DNA from 2 places in the Streptomyces sp. 11x1 genome. Region 1 is predicted to be linked to the other one. Evidence: riboswitches for the same ligand, from Rfam matches in the RefSeq annotation. Region 1 holds a riboswitch; the other holds the start of a gene.
What was found. A riboswitch is a leader RNA that binds a small molecule or an ion and turns the genes downstream of it on or off. The one in region 1 is predicted to bind thiamine pyrophosphate.
Positions count from the first base shown of each region.

Region 2: linked by a shared signal. The riboswitch ahead of P8T65_RS12740 (thiamine ABC transporter substrate-binding protein) and the one ahead of thiC (phosphomethylpyrimidine synthase ThiC) in region 1 are both predicted to bind thiamine pyrophosphate.

Region 1 is NZ_CP122458.1:5,354,069-5,361,098, forward strand. Features, by position in the region: gene P8T65_RS23445 (hypothetical protein) at 1-125, opposite strand, end outside; gene P8T65_RS23450 (IclR family transcriptional regulator) at 133-858, shown strand; gene P8T65_RS23455 (SsgA family sporulation/cell division regulator) at 957-1,394, shown strand; gene P8T65_RS23460 (YibE/F family protein) at 1,424-2,968, opposite strand; TPP riboswitch at 3,040-3,196, shown strand; gene thiC (phosphomethylpyrimidine synthase ThiC) at 3,189-5,015, shown strand; gene P8T65_RS23470 (hypothetical protein) at 5,217-6,092, opposite strand; gene P8T65_RS23475 (metallophosphoesterase) at 6,276-7,030, opposite strand, start outside.
Region 2 is NZ_CP122458.1:2,942,388-2,949,417, reverse strand. Features, by position in the region: gene P8T65_RS12755 (phosphatidate cytidylyltransferase) at 1-729, shown strand, start outside; gene P8T65_RS12750 (hypothetical protein) at 839-1,015, shown strand; gene rlmN (23S rRNA (adenine(2503)-C(2))-methyltransferase RlmN) at 1,067-2,173, shown strand; TPP riboswitch at 2,198-2,305, shown strand; gene P8T65_RS12740 (thiamine ABC transporter substrate-binding protein) at 2,396-3,475, shown strand; gene P8T65_RS12735 (iron ABC transporter permease) at 3,790-5,388, shown strand; gene P8T65_RS12730 (ABC transporter ATP-binding protein) at 5,388-6,425, shown strand; gene P8T65_RS12725 (maleylpyruvate isomerase family mycothiol-dependent enzyme) at 6,437-7,030, shown strand, end outside.

The DNA.
Region 1 (7,030 bases):
AACCAGGCGCAGACGACGGGGCTCGTCCGCTCGGTGCCGTCCCACGGGCACGGGCCGGGGCGAGGGGCCCGCATCCCCTCGCCCGCGCCGCCGACCGTGCCGGAGGCGAACTCCGGCACCCTCATCGGTTCCGTGCAGAGGGCGATGCGGCTGCTGGAGGCCGTCGCCGAGCGGGAACACGGAGCACCCGCCAAACAGTTGGCACGGGACGCCGGTCTCGCGTTGCCCACGGCCTACCACCTGCTCCGCACCCTGGTGCACGAGGGCTATCTGCGCCGGGAGAAGGGGCTGTTCTTCCTCGGTGAAGCGGCGGAGCGGCTGAGCAGCAGCGGAGCGCAGCAGAAACGTCGCAGCACGGTGAGTGAGGCGCTGGCGCACTGGCGGGACACCCTGGGCGTGCCCGTGTACTTCGCCATCTACCGGGACGGCGAGATCGAGGTCATGTGCGTCGCCGACAGCCCGAGCATCCCGGCCGTCGAGGAATGGGCCGACTTTCGTGAGACGGCGCACGCCCACGCCATCGGACAGTGCCTGCTGTCCCAACTGAGCGAGGGGGCCCGCCTCGACCATCTGGACCGCCACCCGGCGCAGTCCCTCACCCCGTACACGGTTCGTGACGAGGAGACACTGCTCCGGCGCCTCGGTCGCCTCGGGCGCATGGAGCCGGTGGTGGAGCATCAGGAGTACGCCCTCGGGACGGTCTGTGCCGCGCTTCCCCTCACCGTGGGGACGACTGCCGGGGCCCTCGCCATCTCGCTGCCCTCGCACCAGGCGGCCCGGCTGATGCCGGTGGCCCATCAGTTGCAGACGGAGATCGGGAAGCTGCTAGGGACACTCGCGATCTCTATCAGCATCTGAAAAATCACTCCTTGTGATCTCTCGTGTACTTTCAGCAAACTTCCAGGGGTGTCAGGCGGATGATTCCTGGCCAGTCGACGAACACGGCGGGGTAGGCGATGCACGAGTCGGTACAGGCAGAGGTCATGATGAGCTTCCTCGTCTCGGAAGAACTCTCCTTCCGCATTCCGGTGGAGCTGCGTTACGAGACCTGTGATCCCTACGCCGTGCGGCTGACCTTTCACCTGCCCGGAGATGCCCCGGTGACCTGGGCGTTCGGGCGGGAGCTGCTCATCGACGGAGTCGGGCGGCCGTGCGGGGACGGGGACGTCCACATCGCGCCCGCCGATCCGGAGACGTTCGGCGAGGTCCTGATCCGCTTGCAAGTGGGGAGCGACCAGGCGATGTTCCGAGTCGGCACGGCGCCGCTGGTGGCCTTCCTGGACCGCACGGACAAGCTCGTGCCGCTGGGGCAGGAGCGTTCCCTCGCCGACTTCGACGCACTGCTCGACGAGGCTCTGGACCGCATCCTGGCGGAGGAGCAGAGCGCGGGCTGAACGTTACGGCGCCGGGGTGCCGTAACGCTTCAGCGCTTGCGCCGGCGCCCCCTTCCACCACGAGCCGGAGCGGGCACGGACGCCGCTTCGGCGCTGTTCGGACGGTCGGCTGCGACGACCAGGGCGGCCAGCGCGGTAGTCACCGGCACCGATGCCACCAGGCCGATCGAGCCGACGAGCGTGCGCACGATCTCCTCCGCGACGAGCTCACTGTTGGCGACCGTGCCGACACTGCTCTGCGCGATCGAGAAGAGCAGCAGGAGCGGCAGCGCGGCACCGGCATAGGCGAGAACGAGGGTGTTGACCACCGATGCGATGTGGTCGCGGCCGATCCGGATGCCCGCGCGGTACAGGTTCCGCCAGCCCATCGTCGGATTGGCCTCGTGCAGCTCCCACACCGCCGACGTCTGGGTGACGGTCACGTCGTCGAGCACGCCGAGCGAGCCGATGATGACGCCCGCGAGCAACAGGCCACTCATGTCGATCGTGGGGTACAGCCCATGGATCAGACCGGTGTTGTCGTCCGTGTTGCCGGTCAGGTAGGCCGAGCCGATGAAACCCGAACCCAGCAGCCCGATCAGCAGCAACGAGATCAGGGTGCCGATCACCGCCACGGAGGTCCGGGCGGAGAGCCCATGGCACATGTATAGGGCGATGAGCATGATGGCGCTCGCCCCGACCACCGCCACCACCAGCGGGTTCGAGCCCTGCAGGATGGCCGGCAGGATGAAGAGGGTCAGCACCAGGAAGCTGATGGCCAGCGCCACCAGGGCCATGAGGCCGCGCATCCGGCCCACGACCACCACGGCGAGTGCGAAGATCCCGGCGAGCAGCACCATCGGGAACTTCCGGTTCACATCGGTCACCGAGTACTGCAGGTCCTTGGGCGCGGCGGGTTCGTAGGCGACCACGACCTCCTGGCCCTGCTCCAACTGCCGTGACTGGTCGGGCTGGACGATCTCGGTGAAGGTACGCCCCTTGTCGTCACCGGTGTCGACCCGGACCGTGGCCTTCTTGCAGGTGCCGTTCGCCTGCTGCTGGGCCGACGAGCCCTCGGCGGTGGACGTGTCGCCGGTCGGGGTCCCGCCCGAGGCGTTCACCGAAGAACAGCTGACCTCTTCGACCTTGGTGACGGTGGCCTGCTGTGTCTGTCGGTCGAAGCCCACCCCGGTGCGTTCGTGCGCGGGGGCGCCGCCGGGCCAGAGCACGACGAGACCCACGACGACCGCGGTCGCGAAGGGGATCAGCACCGCCGCGATGACCTTGCGCAGGTGCTGCGACACGGGGGCGGCGGGGCCGTGGCTATGGCTGTGCGAATGGCCGCCGCCGGAGGACGGGCCTTGGCCGTGCCCTCCACCGGAGCCGTGGCCGCCACCGGAGCCGTGCCCTCCACCGGAGCCGTGCCCTCCACCGGAGCCGTGCCCTCCACCGGAGCCGTGCCCTCCACCGGAGCCGTGGCCGCCACCGGAGCCGTATCCATGGCCACCGTCGGATCCATGCCCATGGACGTTTCCAGGGCCATGGCCGTGGGGCGGCTCGGGGGGCGGAGGCGGGGGCTGCTGCGTCGTGGTCACCGACCGATCATCGCAAGAACGAGCGATGCCCACTGTTCACCGCGCCACATCTGCCGCTAGCGTGGAGGCACCTTTGCACACGCGGGAGCTCGGAGCACCGGGCTGAGAGGGCGCTGACCTCCGCAGACGCGATGTTTCACGTGGAACATCGTCGGGCGGAAATTGCTGCGTCGACCGCTGAACCTGTTACCGGGTAATGCCGGCGTAGGGAGTAGGTCTCATGACCATCGAGGACACACGCACGCCTGCCTCCAGCCAGACGGACGGGGCATCCGCCGCACCCCAGGGCGAGAACAGCCAGGGTGAACAGCCCCTGGAGGCCGGGAAGTCCATCGGCTGGCACAAGGCGTACATCGAGGGCTCACGCCCCGATCTGCGCGTGCCGGTCCGCCAGGTGCATCTCACCAATGGACAGTCCGTCACCTTGTACGACACCTCCGGTCCGTATACCGATCCGACCGCGGAGACCGACGTCAGGCGGGGGCTGCTCCCCCTGCGCGAGAACTGGATCATCGCCAGGGGAGACACCGAGGAGTACGCGGGCCGTCCCGTCCGCCCCGAGGACGACGGGATCAAGCACACCTCGCCGCGTGGCGGGCTGCGCAACCTCGACGCGGTGTTCCCGGGGCGGCCGCGCCAGCCGCGCCGGAGCCGCGACGGCCAGGCCGTGACCCAACTCGCCTACGCACGACGCGGGGAGATCACACCCGAGATGGAGTACGTGGCCGTTCGGGAGAACGTCTCGCCGGAGGTCGTCCGCGAGGAGATCGCCGCCGGCCGGGCCGTACTGCCCGCGAACGTCAATCACCCCGAGATCGAGCCGATGATCATCGGGAAGCGGTTCCTGGTGAAGGTCAACGCCAACATCGGCAACTCCGCGGTCACCTCCTCCATCGAGGAGGAGGTCGAGAAGATGACTTGGGCGACCCGCTGGGGTGCCGACACGGTCATGGACCTGTCCACCGGCCGGAACATCCACACCACCCGCGAGTGGGTGCTGCGCAACTCCCCCGTCCCCATCGGCACGGTGCCGCTGTACCAGGCGCTGGAGAAGGTCGACGGCAAGGCCGAGGAGCTCACCTGGGAGATCTACAAGGACACCGTCATCGAGCAGGCCGAACAGGGCGTGGACTACATGACGGTCCACGCGGGTGTGCGCCTCGCGTATGTGCCGCTCACCGCGAACCGCAAGACCGGCATCGTCTCGCGCGGCGGCTCGATCATGGCGGCCTGGTGCCTCGCCCACCACAAGGAGTCGTTCCTCTACGAGAACTTCGAGGAACTGTGCGAGATCCTCGCCGCCTATGACGTCACCTACTCCCTCGGTGACGGCCTGCGGCCCGGCTCCATCGCCGACGCCAACGACGAGGCCCAGTTCGCGGAGTTGCGCACCCTCGGGGAACTCAACCGGATCGCGAAGCGTTTTCACGTACAGACCATGATCGAGGGCCCGGGACATGTCCCGATGCACAAGATCAAGGAGAACATCGACCTGCAGCAGGAGATCTGCGATGAGGCTCCGTTCTATACGCTCGGCCCGCTGACGACGGACGTCGCACCGGCGTACGACCACATCACCTCGGGCATAGGCGCCGCGATGATCGCGTGGTGGGGCACGGCGATGCTCTGCTACGTCACGCCCAAGGAGCACTTGGGACTGCCCAATCGCGACGACGTGAAGACCGGCGTCATCACCTACAAGATCGCGGCCCACGCGGCGGACCTTGCCAAGGGGCACCCGGGCGCACAGGAGTGGGACGACGCGTTGTCGGACGCCCGCTTCGAGTTCCGCTGGGAGGACCAGTTCAACCTGGCCCTCGATCCCGACACGGCACGCGAGTTCCACGACGAGACCCTCCCGGCGGAGCCGGCCAAGACGGCGCACTTCTGCTCCATGTGCGGTCCGAAGTTCTGCTCGATGAAGATCTCCCAGGACATTCGTCGTGAGCACGGTGGTTCCCGGGCCGAGATCGAGGCGGGTATGGCCCAGAAGTCCAGGGAGTTCGCCGAGGCGGGGAACCGGGTCTATCTGCCGATGGCGGACTGAGGGGCGATACGAGGATCGAGGCACGGTGGCGGGAGCGTTCACGTTCGCCCGAGGGGCGGGGGTTCGTGCGTGGCTCCCGCTGTCCGGGCGCGGAGCCACGAGCCTTCGCGTGGACCGCGTTCCCCGGGCGACGAGCGGTGCTCTTCCGGCCGTTGCCGGGAGAGCCCGCTGCCGCGGGGCGGGCGGTGGACGGGCCGGTTGTCAGTCGGGCTGGTGCTCCGGGCCGCCGAAGTCCGGGCTGGAGAAGTCCGGACTGCTGTAGCTGGGCCGGGAGCCGGAGCTGCCGCTGTCCGGGCTGCTGAAGCTGGGACGGTTGTAGCCGAGGTGCGGCATACGGCTGGGTGGGGCCGGACGGTCCGGCTCCAGCAGCAGCGCCGGACCCGGGTTCGCGAGGGCGTCGCGGAGGAACGGCAGGATGCCGCGCTCCAGGAGAGCCTCGCGCCAGGCTTCCCTGGCCCGGGTCAGCTCCTCGTTCAGCTCGCTGCGCGCTCCGACGTCGAGGAGCGCGGTGGCGTTGTTGCGCAGGGCGGTGAGCAGGAGGCCGACCGCGGCCACCAGGATCGCCGCCGCGGTGACCGCACCGAAGACCCAGCCCGTGGTGAGGAGGGTCTCGGCGATCGCCCGCTCGGGGTCGAGCGCCTTCATGACGTACCCCACGAGCAGGAAGAGCACCGCCGCGGTTCCGGCGAGCACCGGAGCGAGTACCGCGGCGACGGCACCGGCGCCCGCCCCCACCGCCTCCGTGACCTCGCCCACGGTGGCGGCGAGGCTCACCGTGGAGCCGTCCGGCTCGCTGGAGCCGGACGCTGTCCCCTCGGATGCGGGCGTGGTGGCCGACGGAGGGCTGCGGAACTCGTCGCGGACCTTGACGTAGTACTGGTATTCGGTCGCCGCGGCGGCCGTGATGATCGCCGAGGCGTTGAGGGCCATCGTGCGCAGCTGTTCGGTGTTGAGCCGCTGGAGGCCGGCGGCGAATTCCGGGCGGTGTGGTGCGGAGCGCAGCGCCTCGCCGAGGATCCGCTCGTATTCCTGGCGGTCCTCACTGAGCAGGTGCTGCGGAACGCTGTTCATCTGCATCCCCCGATGCTCCGTAGGGCTTGTGGCTCGGCATGCTGACGAGCCGTCGGGCAGAAACGGAGGGGAGCCTGCTACGGATAAGCCGATGGTAGAGCGGTGACGGCAGGCGGTGACAGGGGGTTTGAAGAAATTGGCCCCTGGCCAGCGAAGTCTTCCGACGGGAAACGCCTGCCCGTTGACGACTCAGGTAGGCAGGGGAAGTTCCTGGACCAGCAGTTTTCCGGCCATGGTCACCCCGCCGTCCATGGCGACGGCCAGACCGTCCGCATAGGTGTACGGTCCGTCGACCGAGGGACCGGTGCCGTCCTCGCCGTCCTCCGAGCCGACCTCTCCCAGGAGGTAGGGAATCGGGCTGTGACCATGGACGATGCGGGTGCCGCCATACGTTTCGAGCAGCGAGCGCACGGCGTCGGCGCCGCCCTCGTCCCGGAAGGCGAAGCGGCGGGTGAACTTGCGGAAGAGGTCCCAGACCTCGTCCGCGTCGTTGCGCGTGATCGTCTCGCGGATGGTGTCGTTGACCGCCTCGATGGAGTCGCCGTAGTCGCGGTAGGCGGTGGTGTCGGAGTGCACCAGGAGGTGGCCGTCGACCTCCTCCATGGCGTCCAGACGGGCCATCCACTGGAGGTGATGGTCCTGGAGGCGGTCCATGTCGGTCTTCTGGCCGCCGTTGAGGAGCCAGGCGGCCTGGAAGGTGGCCGTGCCCGCGCCGGAGTTGACGGGGGTGTCGCCGAACCGCTTGGCGCCCAGCAGCAGCAGCTCGTGGTTGCCCATGAGTGCCTTGCAGTAACCGCCGGCCGCGGCGGCCTCGGCGGACAGACGCATCACGAGGTCGATGACGCCGATGCCGTCCGGGCCCCGATCGGTGAAGTCGCCCAGGAACCAGAGGCGGGCGGCGCCCGCCGACCAGTTGCCCGCGGCGTCGACGAGGCCCTTTTCGC
Region 2 (7,030 bases), 2.4 Mb from region 1:
GCGGCCTTCGTCGGGGTGATAGCGGTCGCCGTGGTGGTGGGGCTGTGGGAGCTCACCTCGCGCCTGGCGGAACGCAAGGGCATCAGGGCGCCCCTCGTGCCGCTCGCGGTCGGCGGGGCGGCCATGGTCGTCGCCGGCTATGTCCGCGGGCCCGAGGGGGCCTGGGTGGCCATGGCGCTCACCGCGCTGGCCGTCCTCGTCTGGCGGATGACGGAACCGCCGGAGAACTATCTGAAGGATGTCACGGCAGGGGTCTTCGCCGCCTTCTACGTGCCGTTCCTGGCCACGTTCGTCGCGCTCATGCTCACCGCCGACGACGGGCCGCAGCGGGTCCTGGTGTTCCTGCTGCTCACCGTCGTCAGCGACACGGGCGCGTACGCCGTCGGCTGGCGCTTCGGCACGCACAAGCTGGCGCCGCGCATCAGTCCCGGCAAGACCCGCGAGGGGCTGCTCGGCGCGATCGCCTTCGCCATGGTCGCGGGCGCGCTGCTCATGGAGTTCGTCATCGACGGCGGTGCCTGGTGGCAGGGACTGCTCCTCGGTCTCGCCGTCGCGGCCAGCGCCACGCTGGGCGACCTCGGCGAGTCCATGATCAAGCGGGACCTCGGCATCAAGGACATGGGCACGCTCCTGCCGGGCCACGGCGGCATCATGGACCGCCTGGACTCGTTGCTCCCGACGGCCCCGGTGGTCTGGCTGCTGCTGGTGCTGTTCGTGGGCTCGGGCTGACCGTCGATCGAGCACGCTGAGGTGAGTGGGCCCCGTCCTGGTTCCAGGGCGGGGCCCATTCTCCGTAGCCCCCTCGCGAGATCGGCAGACGTCGATAGAGTCCGTGTCCATGGGGAGAGCGCGGGTGGGGGACGACGGCAGGTATCACGGCGATCTGCCGTGCCGATGGTGCGAGACACTCATCGACCAGGCGGGCCGGCGCAAGCCGCGGTTGTACTGCCGTATGTCCCATCGCTGGAAGAACTACGGTGCGTGGGTCGTGGGCGTGGTGGGCGGAGTCTTCTGAACCGACGACTGGCCGGGGCCATACAAATTGATCTGCGACACTGGGTGGGTTATGCCGAAGCCCGGAGAACTCACATTCGTCGCCCCCCGCGGAGCCAAGAAGCCGCCGCGGCATCTTGCTGATCTTTCGCCTGTGGAGCGGAAGGAGGCTGTTGCCGCGATCGGGGAGAAGCCGTTTCGCGCCAAGCAGCTGTCGCAGCACTACTTCGCGCGGTACGCGCACGACCCGGAGCAGTGGACCGACATCCCCGCGGGTGCGCGGACGAAGCTCCAGGAGGCGCTGCTTCCGGAGCTGATGACGGTCGTGCGGCATCTGTCGACGGACCAGGAGACCACGCGCAAGACGCTGTGGCGGCTGTTCGACGGGACGCTCGTGGAGTCGGTGCTCATGCGGTACCCGGACCGGGTCACCATGTGCATCAGCTCGCAGGCCGGATGCGGGATGAACTGTCCGTTCTGCGCGACCGGTCAGGCCGGGCTGGACCGAAATCTGTCCACCGCCGAGATCGTCCATCAGATCGTGGACGGGATGAGGGCGCTCAGGGACGGTGAGATTCCCGGCGGGCCCGCGCGGCTGTCCAACATCGTCTTCATGGGGATGGGCGAGCCGCTCGCCAACTACAACCGGGTCGTCGGGGCCATTCGCCGGCTCACCGATCCGGAGCCGGACGGGCTGGGGCTGTCGCAGCGCGGGATCACCGTGTCCACGGTCGGACTGGTGCCCGCCATCCACCGGTTCTCCGACGAGGGCTTCAAGTGCCGGCTCGCCATCTCCCTGCACGCGCCGGACGACGAACTGCGCGACACCCTCGTCCCCGTGAACACCCGGTGGAAGGTGCGCGAGGTCCTGGACGCCGGATGGGAGTACGCGGCCAAGTCCGGGCGTCGGCTGTCCATCGAGTACGCGCTGATCCGGGACATCAACGACCAGGCATGGCGCGGTGACCGGCTGGGCCGGCTGCTCAGGGGCAAGCCGGTGCATGTGAACCTGATTCCGTTGAACCCGACTCCGGGCTCCAAGTGGACCGCCTCCCGGCCCGAGGACGAGAAGGCCTTCGTCGAGGCCATCGCCGCCCACGGCGTGCCGGTGACCATCCGGGACACCCGGGGCCAGGAGATCGACGGGGCGTGCGGTCAGCTCGCGGCGACCGAGAGGTAGTCTGAGACCCGTACGTACATATTCATATTCCGACAGGGGAGCGCCACAGCGCTGAGAGTGCGGCATTCGGGCCGCAGACCCTCTGAACCTCGCCCAGGTCATTCTGGGTAGGAAGTTCGGTCATCACTCAAGCTGTTGCGCCCTGCCCGGGACCCTCGAAGCGACGAGGGGCCCGGGCAGGGCCGCGTCTCTTCCTGGTCACCTCCAGGAGGATTGAATTCAGTGGGCATCACCAGGAGAGCAACGGTTCTCGTCGTCGGCCTCGGGCTCGCCGCGCTGTCCGCGTGCGGCTCGTCCTCGGACGACACCGGCGCCGGCGGCACCAAGACCGTCACCGTCGTCAGCCACGGCTCCTTCGCCTACTCCAAGGACGTGCTGAAGGCGTTCGAGAAGGAGTCCGGGTACAAGGTCAAGGTACTGAAGAGCGGCGACGCAGGGCAGGCCGTCAACCAGGCCATCCTGACCAAGGACAACCCGCAGGGCGACGTCTTCTTCGGCGTCGACAACACGCTGCTCTCGCGAGCGCTCGACAACGGCCTCTTCCAGTCGTACGAGGCGAAGGGGCTCGACAAGGTCGGGGCCGAGTACCAGCTGGACAAGGACGAGCACCGGGTCACGCCCATCGATTCGGGTGACATCTGCGTCAACTACGACAAGGCGTACTTCGAGAAGAACAAGATCGAGCCGCCGAAGACCTTCGACGATCTGATCAAGCCCGAGTACAAGGACCTTCTCGTCACCGAGAACGCCTCCACCTCCTCGCCGGGACTCGGCTTCGTCCTCGGTACGGCCGCGAAGTACGGCGACGGAGGCTGGGAGGGTTACTGGGAGAAGCTCAAGGCCAACGGTGTGAAGGTCGTCGACGGCTGGGAGCAGGCGTACTACCAGGAGTTCTCCGGATCGACGGACGGCAGGAAGGCCGGGGGTGACCGGCCGCTCGTCGTCTCGTACGCCTCCTCGCCGCCCGCCGAGGTCGTCTACGCGGACCCGCGCCCGAAGACCGCGCCGACCGGGGTCGCCGAGGGCACCTGCTTCCGGCAGATCGAGTTCGCGGGGCTGCTGAGCAACGCGAAGAACGCCGAGGGCGGCAAGGCGCTGATCGACTTCCTGATCTCGAAGCGCTTCCAGGAGGACATGCCGCTCAACATGTTCGTGTACCCGGTGGTCGAGGGAGCGTCCGTGCCGGCCGAGTTCACCGAGTACGGGCCCGCGGCGAAGGACCCCGAGACCATGGCGCCGGAGAAGATCGCCGAGAACCGTGACCAGTGGGTCAAGTCGTGGACCTCCCTCGTACTGAAGTAGTCAAGGCGGCCGAGGCAGCCGAGGCAGCCGAGGCGGCCGAGGGCGTCGGGGCGGCCGAGGGCGTCGGGGCGGCCGAGGGCGTCGGGGCGGCCGAGGGCGTCGGGGCGGCCGAGGGCGTCGGGGCGGCCGAGGGCGTCGGGGCGGCCGAGGGCGTCGGGGCGGCCGAGGGCGTCGGGGCGGCCGGGGACGTCGGGGCGGCACAAGCCGTAGCGCGTCGATCTCGTCCGTCCCGTCGACCCCGTCGACCCCGTCGACCCCGTTCACCCCATCCTCCCCGTCCTGGTCGGTCGGGCGGGGCGGCTCGGGTCGGTCTCATGGCGGTGCCCGTCTTCTTCTTCGGGGTCTTCTTCGCCTACCCCGTCGCCGCGATCGTCGTCCGGGGGCTCAAGGCGGAAGGCACCTGGCACCTCGGGCGGATCGGGGAGGTGCTGGGGGATGCCGGCATCCGGCACGTGCTCTGGTTCACCACCTGGCAGGCGCTCGTGTCGACCGCTCTCACGCTGGCGATCGCGCTCCCCGGCGCGTATGTGTTCGCGCGCTTCGATTTCAGGGGCAAGGACCTTCTGCGGGCGGTCGTGACCGTGCCGTTCGTCCTGCCGACCGTGGTCGTCGGGACCGCGTTCCTCGCACTGGTCGGGCGCGGCGGGCTCTTCGACGAGCTGTGGGGCGTACGGCTGGACACGACGGTCTGGGCGATCCTCCTCGCGCATGTGTTCTTCAACTACGCGGTCGTCGTACGGACCGTCGGCGGGCTCTGGTCGCAGCTCGACCTGCGGCAGGAGGAGGCCGCGCGGATGCTCGGCGCGTCCCCGTTCGCGGCCTGGCGCAAGGTGACCCTCCCGGCGCTCGCGCCCGCTGTGGCCGCCGCCGCGCTGATGGTCTTCCTGTTCACCTTCACCTCGTTCGGGGTGGTGCAGATCCTCGGCGGGCCGACGTTCTCCACCCTCGAAGTGGAGATCTACCGGCAGACCTCGGAGATCTTCGACCTGTCCACCGCCGCCGTGCTGACGCTGGTGCAGTTCGCCGCGGTCGGGCTGATCCTCGCCGTGCACGCCTGGACCGTACGGCGGCGGGAGACCGCCCTGCGCCTGGTGGACGCCTCGCTCACCGCCCGGCGACCGCGCGGGGCCGGGCAGTGGGCACTACTGGGCGTGGTCCTCATGACGGTCGTCGTGCTGATCCTGCTGCCGTTGGGCGTGCTGGTGGAGCGGTCGCTCGACGCACCCGGCTTCGGTTACTACAAGGCGCTGACCAGTGACGAGAGCGGAATCTTCCTGGTCCCGCCGATCGAGGCGGTCGGGAACTCGCTGCGCTACGCGGCCGCCGCGACCGCCATCGCCCTGCTCGTCGGCGGACTCGCCGCCGCCGCGCTCACCCGGCGGGCGGGCCGGCTCGTGAGGGGCTTCGACGCGCTGCTGATGCTGCCGCTCGGGGTGTCCGCGGTGACCGTCGGCTTCGGGTTCCTGATCGCGCTGGACGAGCCGCCGCTGGACCTGCGGTCGTCCTGGATCCTGGTACCGCTCGCCCAGGCCCTGGTCGGCGTCCCCTTCGTGGTGCGCACCATGCTGCCCGTCCTCCGCGCGGTGGACGAACGGCTGCGGGAGGCGGCGGCCGTGCTCGGGGCGTCGCCGTGGCGGGTGTGGCGCGAGGTCGATCTGCCCCTGGTGCGGCGGGCCTTGCTGGTCGCGGCCGGGTTCGCCTTCGCCGTGTCGCTCGGGGAGTTCGGGGCGACCGTCTTCATCGCGCGCGCCGACAATCCGACGCTGCCGGTCGCCGTGGCACGGCTGCTCGGACGGCCCGGCGAGCTCAACTACGGCCAGGCGATGGCCCTTTCGACGATTCTGATGGTGGTGTGCGCGGTGGCCCTGCTGGTGCTGGAACGCCTCCGTACCGATCGGACGGGGGAGTTCTGATGGTGCTGCTCAGGCTTGAGGACGCGACCGTACGGTTCGACGGGCGGTCCGTGCTCGACGCGGTCGACCTGGAGGTCGCCGAGCACGAGATCGTGTGCGTGCTGGGGCCCAGCGGCAGCGGCAAGTCGACGCTGCTGCGGGTGGTCGCCGGGCTCCAACTCCTCGACGGCGGACGGGTCTCGCTCGACGGGCAGGACCAGCGCGGCGTGCCTGCCCACAAGCGCGGTGTCGGCCTGATGTTCCAGGACCACCAGCTCTTCCCGCAGCGGGACGTGGCGGGCAACGTCGCCTTCGGGCCCCGAATGCACGGCGCGGCGAAGGACGAACGCGCCGTACGAGTACGGGAGTTGCTGGAGCTGGTCGGGCTGCCCGGGGCCGCGCGTCGGCGCGTCGGGGAGCTGTCCGGGGGCGAGCAGCAGCGGGTGGCGTTGGCCCGGGCCCTCGCGCCGCGCCCCCGGCTGCTGATGCTCGACGAGCCCCTCGGCCAGCTGGACCGATCGTTGCGGGAGCGTCTGGTCGTCGAACTCCGGGCGCTTTTCGGTGAGTTGGGGACCACCGTGCTGGCGGTCACGCACGACCAGGGCGAGGCGTTCGCGCTGGCCGATCGGGTCGTGGTGATGCGGGACGGGCGGATCGCCCAGTCCGGTACGCCCCTTGAGGTGTGGCGGCGGCCGGCCGACGAGTTCGTGGCCCGTTTCCTCGGCTTCGACAACGTGGTCGACGCGACGGTGACCGGGCAGGCGGCGGACACGGCGTGGGGCAAGGTGCCGGTGCCCGAGGGCTCACCGCAGGGGGCGTGTGGGCTGCTCGTGCGGCCCGCCGGCGTACGACTGGTGGACGTGGCGGACGGGCTGCGCTGCACGGTGGCCGCGCGCACGTTCCGGGGCACGCATGTCGCCCTGCACCTCCAGCCGGAGGGCGCACCACGGCTGGAGGCGGCGTGCGCCCTGCGGGACGCGCCGGAGCCCGGGGACGAGGTCGGCGTGCGCTTCGACGCGGCCGAAATCGTCGTGCTGGGGGCCGTTCCCGCCGCATAAGGTGCGGCACCATGGCGATGCGTACGCAAGAACCCCGGGCGCGGCATGAGCGCTACTGTGCCGAGATCGAGCTGCAGGTAAGGAAGTTGCGGGACCTGGTGACCTCCGGCGCGGATCTGTCGGCGACCGTGCCGACCTGCCCCGACTGGTCGCTGGAGCAGTTGCTGCGGCACACCGGCGGCGCCCTGCGCTGGGTCGAGCTGAACGTACGGACCCGGGCGAAGGAGGAGGTCCCCGAGGCGGACGTCCCGCTGTACGACGGACCGGAGCGGCAGGGGGACCCGGCCGCGCTGGACGCCTGGCTGGCCGAGACCGGCGAGATGACCGTGGCCACGTTGCGCGAGGCGGGCCCCGAGGCGCCCGTGTGGTCGTGGGGGTGGGAGCACAGTGCGGGGTTCTGGGCCCGCAGGATGGCCCACGAGCAGGTCGTCCATGGAGCCGATGCCGCGCTCACCGTCGGACGGGCGGTCGAGGTGGCACCGGAGATCGCCGCCGACGCGATCGACGAGTGGCTGGAGATAGTGGAGTTCGCGCAGCGGACCATGCCGCACGACGAGGCGGCCGAACTGCGCGGTCCGGGGCGCAGCATCCACCTTCACGCCACC